Regions from separate parts of the Mycobacterium avium subsp. avium genome, predicted to be linked through region 1. Evidence: predicted binding sites of a transcription regulator. Region 1 holds the regulator's gene; each other region holds the start of a gene.
The links. The regulator LexA, encoded in region 1, represses DNA repair genes until DNA is damaged. The targets are predictions, from matches to a motif close to CGAACANNTGTTCG.
Positions count from the first base shown of each region.

Region 2: MAA44156_RS03170 (HNH endonuclease signature motif containing protein) is a predicted target of LexA. The motif match lies at 2,024-2,037, and genes of this name have one in related genera.
Region 3: ruvC (crossover junction endodeoxyribonuclease RuvC) is a predicted target of LexA. The motif match lies at 1,971-1,984, and genes of this name have one in related genera.

Region 1 is NZ_CP046507.1:2,076,800-2,080,212, forward strand. Features, by position in the region: gene nrdR (transcriptional regulator NrdR) at 1-333, opposite strand, end outside; gene MAA44156_RS09620 (LysM peptidoglycan-binding domain-containing protein) at 485-979, opposite strand; gene lexA (transcriptional repressor LexA) at 1,292-1,990, shown strand; gene MAA44156_RS09630 (LGFP repeat-containing protein) at 1,997-3,413, opposite strand, start outside.
Region 2 is NZ_CP046507.1:635,752-639,164, forward strand. Features, by position in the region: gene MAA44156_RS03170 (HNH endonuclease signature motif containing protein) at 628-2,010, opposite strand; gene MAA44156_RS03175 (DUF4129 domain-containing protein) at 2,196-3,143, shown strand; gene MAA44156_RS03180 (hypothetical protein) at 3,140-3,413, shown strand, end outside.
Region 3 is NZ_CP046507.1:964,031-967,443, reverse strand. Features, by position in the region: gene ruvB (Holliday junction branch migration DNA helicase RuvB) at 1-740, opposite strand, end outside; gene ruvA (Holliday junction branch migration protein RuvA) at 790-1,389, opposite strand; gene ruvC (crossover junction endodeoxyribonuclease RuvC) at 1,386-1,952, opposite strand; gene MAA44156_RS04870 (DUF4178 domain-containing protein) at 2,134-2,745, shown strand; gene MAA44156_RS04865 (DUF2617 family protein) at 2,765-3,268, shown strand; gene MAA44156_RS04860 (DUF4247 domain-containing protein) at 3,265-3,413, shown strand, end outside.

The sequences.
Region 1 (3,413 bases):
CCCCAGGATGGCCAGGCCGACCTCGTGGCTGGGCACCTCGGGCGAGCCGGCGGCGCGCACGGTGTCCTCCACCTGCTGGGCCAGCAAGTTGAGCGCATCGTCGTCCACCTGGCGCCCCTGGCAGGCCCGGCGGACACCGCTGATCACCTTTTCCCGGCTGAACGGCTCGGTGACGCCGCTGCGCTTGACCACCGCCAGCACCGCGGTTTCCACGGTGGTGAAACGCCGTCCGCACTCGGGGCAGGAGCGGCGCCGCCGGATGGCCTGGCCTTCGTCGGTTTCCCGCGAGTCGATCACCCGGGAGTCCGGATGACGGCAGAACGGACAGTGCATGACTGCTCCTTCACCGTGCCGACGACCGGGTACCGCAGGACTTCGAGCGTACCTGCGCCGACGGCGCCACGGCTAACGGAGCCACCGGGCCTCGGGGCCCGCCACCGGCAACAGTGGCATCGGGTCCCGGAAACGTTGTGGCACAAGGAGTTCAGCCGACGGGAGCGATCAACGTCTGGCCGGCAACCAACGTGGGCGAGTTCAGGTCGTTGAGCTCGCGGATGCGGTCGGCGACCTGGGCGGCCGGCGCGTCGGGTGCCACCCGGTGGGCGACGTCGGACAGCGACTCCCCCGGGTCGACCCGCACCACGGCGAGCCGGTCCGGGACGTGGGCGGCCGAGCTCGGCGCGTCGCCGTTGAGCACCTGACCGACGTTGGCGACCAGACCCAGCCACAGCGTGATCGCCCCCGCGGCCAACGCCAGCCCGACCGTCGTCACCCAGGTGACCGAGCGCCGCCGGTGCGGGGCAACCGACATGGCCACCCCGGTGCCGTGGTAGCGGGTCGCCGCCCCGGCGGGCCGGACCGGCCCCGGCCGGCGTGGACGGGTCAGCCCGTCGCGGCCGTACCGAACGCCCTGAACCGGTCCGTTGACCGGACGCCGAAGACTGCTCGGACGCGGCGCAAGCGTATGGATGACTGTCATCTGCGTTCCTCCGGTCAACTAGCTCTCGCTCGTGTGTTCGACTCTAATCGCTTGTGTGTTCGAAACCCGAACATTTGAGCGAAGCGTGTCGCACGAGCCAAACGCTAGATCACGCCACCGACAACTTCGTCGGCCTTACCACTGTCATGCAGATCAGGTACCCGGTCTACGCAAAAGTTACACATGTGTGATTCCGCAGTTGTAGGGTCTTTAGGCCCCAGGCGGGCTCCGTGGCCGGCACCGGGGTCGGGCACGACACGCCAGTCGAACACATGTTTGATTCTCGTCGGCGATGGGGTTACATTCGGTGCCATGGACGACAGCAACGACAGTTCATCAGCCGGACCGGACGGCCGGCTGCACGCCGTGGATCCCTCGCTGACCGAACGGCAGCGCACCATCCTGAACGTCATCCGCGCCTCGGTGACCAGCCGCGGCTACCCGCCGAGCATCCGGGAGATCGGCGACGCCGTCGGCCTGACGTCGACCTCCTCGGTGGCCCACCAGCTGCGCACCCTGGAACGCAAGGGCTATCTGCGCCGCGACCCCAACCGGCCGCGCGCGGTCGATGTCCGCGGCGTGGACGACGACGTGGCCGCGCCCGCCACCGAGGTGGCCGGCTCCGACGCGCTGCCCGAACCCACCTTCGTCCCGGTGCTCGGGCGGATCGCGGCCGGCGGGCCCATCCTCGCCGAGGAGGCCGTCGAGGACGTCTTTCCGCTGCCGCGCGAGTTGGTCGGCGACGGAACGCTTTTCCTGCTCAAGGTGGTCGGTGACTCGATGGTCGAGGCGGCGATCTGCGACGGCGACTGGGTGGTGGTGCGCCAGCAGCACGTCGCCGACAACGGCGACATCGTCGCGGCCATGATCGACGGCGAGGCCACCGTCAAGACGTTCAAACGCGCCGGCGGTCAGGTCTGGCTGATGCCGCACAACCCGGCGTTCGACCCCATTCCCGGTAACGACGCGACCGTGTTGGGCAAGGTGGTCACGGTGATCCGCAAGGTGTGACGCCGGTCAGTCGGCCTTGGTGAAACCGTTGGCCTGCGCGACCTCTTCGCTGGACAGCCACAGCTCGGGCAGCGTGTCCCGGTACAGGTCGCTGCCCGGCGTGTAGTACAGGCCGTAGCGAGCGCTGGCCTTGATCGGGTAACCCTCCGGCGCCTGGTAGGGGTCCTCCAGCGGCAGGTGGATCGTCGGCCGCCCGTCCGGGCCGGCCAGACCGTTCTCCGAGGCGTCCTCCTCGTCCGCGGCGGCGTGCCGCCCAGACCGCGGTCGGGTCCCGGCAACACCGGCGTCGACGGCACCGCCGGCGGCCTCCGCCGCCTCCTCCGGTCCCGGCTGCGGTTCCGGGCGCTCTTCGGGCTGCGCTTGCGGCGCGGCCAGCTCGGCGTATTCGTCGTCGGCCTCGGCGGCCGGGATGCCGCCGGTCACGGCGTCGGCGTCGGGCGGGGTGTGCGGCACGGCGAGGTCGGGATACTCGTCCTCCCGATAGCCGACATCCGGGTAGTCGACCTCGGCGTAGTCGGCGTCGGCGTAGGCGGCGTCGTCGGCGGTCTCGGGCTCGGCGACCTCCGGGACGGCGTCGGTGTAGTCGGTGTAATCGGCCTCGGCGGCGGGATAGTCGGCTTCGGCGAGCATCTCGTCGGAGACCACCGGGATCGAATCGGTGTCGACCGCGTCGGGGTCCTCCTCCTCGAACCCGTACCCGCCGTCGGCGGGGGCCTGGCGCTGCCAACTGACCCGGGCGGCGACCCCGGACCCGGCCGGCGGCTCACCGGACGGCGGCGCGCCGAAGTGCTCGGTGGCCACGTCGGCGTCGTCGTGTCCCCACTGCCCCTCGGCCGCGTCGTAGCCGTGGTCGACGCCGTAGCCGGTGGCCTCGGGCCCGGGCCGGCGGCGGCGCCAGACGAACAGCACCCAGATCAGCAGCACCAGCAGGACCGCGACCGGGATCGCGGCCATCAGCCACCACCAATGCCAGCTGAACTTCTTGGGGTGGGCCGGCATGGCCGAACTGCTCGGCTGGTTCTGGCCCGAGATCTGCAGGCCGGACAGCAGCGGCGCCAGGTTCGACGGGTCGGTGCTGAACGTGTTCTTTGCCCGGTTCCAGGAGATCTTGCCGCCGGTGAACTGCTGGGAGATCACGTCGCCGTCCACGGCCTGGTCGCCGACCGGCGCGCCCAGTTTGCCGGCCGGAGCGCGGAGTTTGTCCCAGGCGGCCCGCATCGCGCCGCGCACCACGAAGGCGCCGTGGTCGGCCGTCCAGAAGATCACCGGCTTGTCGGGGGCCGAGAAGGTGGCGATCCGGCTGGACGGCCCGATGCCGCCGTCGGTCTCGTTGGTGGTGGGGAATCCCAGGTCGCTGCCGGCCGGCCCGCCCAGCGACTCGTATTTGGCCAGGATGTCGCTCTCCAGCGCGTTCGCCCCGGTG
Region 2 (3,413 bases), 1.4 Mb from region 1:
GTTCTTCTGGCCCGCATCACCGCGGTGGGGGAGGCGTTGCACCGTCCCCCACCGCGGCTCACGGGTTTAGCGACCCGGAGGCCCGGCAGGTCCAGGTGCGCCAGGTGCGCCCGGTCCGCCGGGCGGACCCACCGGCCCCGGAGCGCCGGGTGCGCCCGGCCCGCCGGGAGGTCCTACCGCCCCCGGCCCGCCGGGAGGTCCTACCGCCCCTGGCCCGCCGGGTGGCCCCACCGCGCCCGGAGCGCCCGGCGCTCCGGGAGGTCCGGGCGGCCCGGGAGGACCGGGCGGTCCAGGTGGCCCGGGTGGCGGCGGGTTGTTCGGCAGGAAGCTCACCGCGGGGCCGGTTGCGGTGCCCGGCATCGCGTGGGACACGGTTGCCGACGCGACCCCCGCGCCGAGTGCTCCGCTGACAGCCAGCGCAGCCACACCGGCGCCGAGCGCTGCCAGTGGGCGGCGCGCGATCACAAGGTGAATCTTTCGGTCGTCCATATGTGTTTCCCCCAATGTCGATTGGATGGACTCCCGTCGGCTACCCGGCGGATCGGCACCAAAACGACCACCGGAAAAACTCCGGCAATCCCTTCGCCCGGGGGCCGACACCGGCTTGACGGCCGATCGCCGCGTCCGTCAATCGTTTTCGGGCGGGTCGGGATCGCCGCGCAGCAGCTCGTCGGGATGGTGTGCCCGGTTGGTCTGAGGTGGCCCGTTGCCGTCGGTCCAGGCCAATCGCCCATCGTCGCCGACACTGGTGCGCCACTCGCCCCGGCTGACCGCGCCATGGTCGGGACCGCAGGCGAAAAACAGCTTGTCCGCGTCGGTCCGGCCGCCGTCCGCCCAGTCCGGCGCATGATGCACTTCGCAGTGGTAACCGGGCTCAAGGCAATTGGGTCGGGTGCAGCCGCGGTCACGGGCATAACAGATGAGCCGCTGATCCGCGGTCGCGACGCGCTTCTGCCGCCCCAGATACAAGGGCCGGCCGGTGTGCTCGTCGAACACCGCCAGATAGTGAATTGCCTTGGTTGCCATGCGAATCAGGTCCGGCATCGGCAATCGTGAACCGCCGCCCGTCAGCGCCGGCGCCGGCATCGGAATCGACGGGTCGGCCACCGCGCGCGCGGCCTGGTCGAGCTCGGCCAGCGTGGTGCTGGCGATCACGGTGACCGGATGGCCGCGATGCACGCCGAGACCGCCCGAGGCGATGGCGACTTCCAGGCCGAGCTTGAGCGCGTCATGGCAACGCTGCGACGGCGTGCGCTCATCGCGTGCCCGCGGATCGCCGCCGCCTTCGGGTTGGTGACGGCCGGGCCGCACCGCCGATGCGACGGCCTCGAAGTAGGCGCGGGTCTCGGGATCCAGCAGCCCGGACAGCCGCGACATCCCGTCGACGCCCTGCGGCCCCAGGTGCAGACCGCGGCGGCGGGCGCGATCGACGTCGCTGAACTCGCCGTCGGGATTGAGATAGTCGGCGATTCGCCGGCCCAGCTTGGTGATCACGGCGGCATCGAGTTTGGCCGCATGCCGTACCAGCGTGCGCTCAGCGTCCGACGCGGCGGAGCGGGGGACCGCACAGGGCAAGGCATCGACCGCGGCGCACACCGCCCGGATGTGGTCCTCGCCGACCGCGCCCGAGGCGACCGCCGCCGCCAATGCCGGCAGCTCGGGGTCCAGCGGCGGGCCGGTCAGCGAACGGCGCGGTCGGATGCGGGCCGCGAGCGCGAAGCGGCGCCGGAGTTCTCCCGGGCTGACGCGCAGCCGCGCCCACAGCATGGAGCGCGCCACCGGCAACGACCCTGCCTCGTCGGGAGGGTCGGCGATTTCGCCGAAGAAGCGGTACATCAGCCCCCGATTGGTGCGGTCCTGGGTTTCGAGTCGTTCGGCGACGTCGATCCGAAAGCCAGTGCCGACCAGATCCGACGACGTCCGCCGCAGCACGTCGTGGGCAGCGTCGATCGCGTCGAGCGCGGCGCCGATGCGCTGCCGCGCCTGTTCCGATGACAGGAAAACGCCCACGCCACCACCGTATAGAACAAATGTTCGAACAGAACCGGTCCGCGGCCAATCTGTGGATGAACCGCCAACTGTGCATAAGCGGTGCGGGCGGTTCTGGCCCCGGGACCGCCTGACGTGCAAGTATGAGCAAAGCCAGTGCCGCACCAGCGGCAGGCAACCGGTCGAGTGGTGTGCCGATGCCCGGGATGGACAAGCCGACGGGGCGGGTCGTCGCCCTGATCGTTCTGTTGCTCGTGGTCGCCGCCGCCCTGCGCGGGTACCTGCCCGCCCAACACGACGCGACGCGCAGCGAGGCGGGCGGCCGGGCGGCGCTGGGCCTGGTGGTGGCCATCCTCGCGGTGACGCTGGCGCTGATCGCGGTCGCGATCGTCGCGCGGTTGAAGGACCCGCGGGCGCCGGCCCCGCCCGCCGGCGCGCTGTCGGAGACGCTGGGCGCCGGCAGGGGCCGCCCGACCTGGCGGGTGTTGCTGATCGGGCTCGGCGTGATCGTGGCCTGGCTGCTGATCGTGATGCTGTTGGCCCGGCTGTTCGCGTCGCACGGGCTCGCGCCCGCCCCGCCGCCCGGCACCGGTGCGTCGCCGCCACCGCACCCGGCGGCACCCCCGGCACCGCCGCCGCAGCACCCGCAGCGTCCGCGCGACGGGTCGCAGGACACGCTGGGCATCCTGCTCGCCGGCACCGTCGCGATACTGTTGATGGTCGTCGCCTCAGCGGTGGCCGGCGCGCGGCGCCGGTGGCGGTCGCCGGCACCGGCTGTCCCCGACGAACCGGCCGAAAACCCGGCGCCGCAACCACATTCGGAGTCGCTGGCGCGTGCGGCCGAACGCGGGTTGGCCGAGATGGCCGACCTGCGCCGCGACCCCCGCGAGGCCATCATCGCCTGCTACGCCGCGATGGAACGCGAACTGGCGCACGTTCCCGGTGCCGTGCCGCAGGACTTCGACACCCCCAGCGAGGTGCTGGCCCGCGCGGTGGAACACCATGCGCTGCACGCCGACAACGCCGTCCAGCTGGTGAACCTGTTCACCGAGGCGCGGTTCAGCCCGCACGTGATGAACGAGGGCCACCGCGACGTGGCGGTGCGGGTGTTGCGGCTGGTGCTCGACGAACTGGGGAGCCGGAGTGTCGCATGAAAAAGACTGTGGCCCTGGGTCTTTGCTTGATCATCGGGATCGAGCTGCTGGCGCTGACCCAGCACGACCGCCGGCTGGTGCTGACGGCCTCCGGCGTCGGGCTGGCCCTGGTGCTGCTCAGCCTGCGGCGTGCGCTCGGCCGCGGCGCCGAACGCGAATCCGAGCACGACGCCGACGATCTCGGCGATTCACTGCGCCGCTGGCTTGCGGCCACCGAGACGACGATCCGGTGGTCGGAGTCCACCCGGGCCGACTGGGACCGGCACCTGC
Region 3 (3,413 bases), 1.1 Mb from region 1:
ATCACCCCGTCGGCGCGCACCTCGGCGAAGTCGCGGACCCGGCGCAGCAGCCGGTTGGCGATCCGCGGTGTGCCGCGCGAGCGCCGGGCGATCTCCTCGGCCGCCTCGGCGCCCAGCTCGATGCCCAGGATGCCGGCCGAGCGGGCCAGCACCTGCTGCAGCTCGGCCGGCTCGTAGAAGTCCATGTGCGCGGTGAAGCCGAACCGGTCCCGCAGCGGGCCGGTCAGCGCGCCGGACCGGGTGGTGGCGCCGACCAGGGTGAACGGCGCCACCTCCAGCGGGATCGACGTCGCCCCCGGGCCCTTGCCGACCACCACGTCGACCCGGAAGTCCTCCATCGCCAGGTAGAGCATCTCCTCGGCCGGCCGGGCGATGCGGTGGATCTCGTCGATGAACAGCACGTCGTGCTCGACCAGGTTGGACAGCATGGCCGCCAGGTCGCCCGCGCGTTCCAGCGCCGGGCCGGACGTCACCCGCAGCGACGAGCCCAGCTCGGCGGCGATGATCATGGCCAGCGACGTCTTGCCCAGCCCCGGCGGGCCCGACAGAAGGATGTGATCGGGGGTGCCGCCGCGGTTCTTGGCGCCCTCGATGACCAGCTGCAGCTGTTCGCGCACCCGCGGCTGGCCGATGAATTCCCGCAGCGAGCGGGGCCGCAGGCTGACGTCGATGTCGCCTTCACCGGGAACCAGGGCGCCCGAGACGTCGCGGTCCGACCAGTCGGCGTCATGGGCGGTCATCTGCGCCGCTCCTCCTCATCGCTTCGCTCTGCATCGTCGTCGGCGGCGGTCATCTGGACTTCCCGAGCAGCGACAGGGCGGCGCGCAGCGCGCCTGAGGTGCCGGCTTCGGGCTCGGCGGCCAGCACCTTGTCGGTGGCCTCCTCGGCCTGCTTGGCGGCGAAGCCGAGGCCGACCAGCGCCTCGACCACCGGGCCGCGCACCGCGTGGCCGTTGCGGGCCGCGCCCGCCGGCGCGCCCGCGGCCCCGGCCGCGCCGATCTTGTCGCGCAGCTCCAGCACCATCCGCTCGGCGCCGCGCTTGCCGATCCCGGGCACCCGGGTCAGCGCGGCGACGTCGCCGTCGTGCAGGGCCTGGCGCAGCGCGCCGGCGTCGTGCACGGCCAGCGTCGCCATCGCCAGCCGCGGGCCGACGCCCGACACCGACAGCAGGGTCAGGAACAGGTCGCGGGTCTCGGCGTCGGTGAAGCCGTACAACGTCATCGAATCCTCGCGGACGATCATCGCGGTGATCAGCCGGGCCTGCGTCCCGGTGCGCAGCGTGGACAGCGTCGAGGGCGTCGCGTTGACCCGGTAGCCGACCCCGGCGGCCTCGATCACCGCATGGTCGAGCGCCACCTCGAGCACCTCGCCGCGCACCGAGGCGATCATCGCGCGGCCCTCAGCGTGGCGTCCACCTTGTCCTTGTATTTCTGCCGCTGCTGGGCCGCCAGCGCCTCGGCCCGCGCCATCCGGGCGATCATCGGCGCCCGCCAGCAGTGGCAGATGGCCAGCGCCAGCGCGTCGGCGGCGTCTGCGGGTGTCGGTTTGGCTTGCAGCGCAAGGATTCTGGTGACCATCGCGGTGACTTGGGCCTTGTTGGCGGCGCCGTTGCCGGTCACCGCGGCCTTGACCTCGCTGGGGGTGTGGAAGTGCACGCCGATGCCGCGTTTGGCCGCCGCCAGCGCCACCACGCCGCCGGCCTGGGCGGTGCCCATCACGGTCGTCACATTCAGCTGGGAGAACACCCGCTCGATGGCCACCACGTCCGGCTGATGGGTGGCCAGCCAATGCTCGACCGCGTCGCTGATGCTCAGCAGCCGCTCGGCCAGCGGCGCTTCCGACGGGGTGCGCACCACGTCGACGTCCAGCGCGACGACGGTGCGACCGCGCCCGCTTTCCACCACCGACAGCCCGCACCGGGTCAGGCCGGGGTCGACGCCCATCACCCGCATTACCCGCTCCCACCTAGTAGAACAGCTGTTCGATAGCCTAGCGGCCGGCGCCGACCGGCCCGGGTAGGACACGCGGCGCGGGCGCCGATTCCCGGTCGAGACGTTACGGCGCCGCGGCCACCGAAAAGCTGTTAGCTTTAGCCCACGTTCGCTCGAGCAAGGTGGCAACGGAGGGGTTGGCGTGGGATCTCTGCTGGTCATGCTCGCCATCGTGCTGTTCATCGCGTCGATCGTGGTGCTCGTGGTGGCTTTGCGACGGCCCAAGCAACCCGCGCGCCCGGCCGGGCGGCCCGATCCGCTCGCCGCGGACGCGCTGCCGCAGTTCGGTCCGCGCCAACTCGGGCCGGGCGCCGTCGTCAGCTACGGCGGCACCGACTACATCGTGCGCGGCTCGGTCACCTACCGCGAGGGCCCGTTCGTGTGGTGGGAACACCTGTTGGAAGGCGGTGACCAGCCGCTGTGGTTCAGCATCGAAGAAGACGACGGGCGGCTGCAATTGGCCCTGTGGGTGACCCGCAAGGACCTCTCGCTGCGGCCCGGCGACAACTACGTGGTCGACGGCGTGACGTTTCACGAGTCCGAGCGCGGCCGCGCCTCCTACACCACCGAGGGCACCACCGGGCTGCCGGCCGGCGGCGAGATGGAATTCGTCGACTGCACCAACGCCGACGAGACGGCGCTGCTGTCGTTCGAGCGCTGGGCCCCGGACATGCCCTGGGAGGTGTCGACGGGCAGGCCGGTGTCGCCCGGCGAGATCACCGTGTATGCCGCGCCGCCACCGAGTTCGGCCTGACGCGCAGAAGGTCAACCCGGTGCCCCTTCATCAGCTCGCCGTGACCCCCGCGGACGTGTCCGGGGAGAAGCTGGGCCTGGCGCTCAACGCGCCGGTGCCGGCGCCGCTGGTCAGCCACCGGCTGGACCATCCCGGCGGCGGCGCGCTGTTGCTCGGGGTGCTGGGCGCGTCGCACGTCGTCGCGGTCGAGCATGCGTTCTCCGAGGAAATCTCGTGTACCGCACGCAGTTTCGGCGCCGACCTGCCCGAGCGCGCCGAGGCGCCCGGCTACCGCCTGCGCTCCCGCTCCGACGCCCGTGACGAGGCGAGCTTTCGCCGGCTCGCCGACGACCTTCGCGACCGGTGCGCGCGCCGGCCGGGCTGGCTGGGCGGCAGCTTCCCCGGCGACGGCGCCGCGCTGACCGTGCTGGCCGCCCGGCCCGACGGCGCCGGCTGGCGCTGGCGGACCTGGCACCTGTATCCCGACCGCCCCGCCGGCCGCGGCGGGACCGTCGTTCGCACCGCCAGCCGGTGGCATCCGTGAGCCGCAACCGCCTGTTCGTCATCGCCGGCGCCCTGGCCGTCGCCGCGGTGGTGTGCCTGGTGACCGGAATTATCTTGCTGCAGAAGAACATTGCGTCCTATGTGGCCGGCCACTACCACGAGTACGCCCGCGACGTGAACGGCAC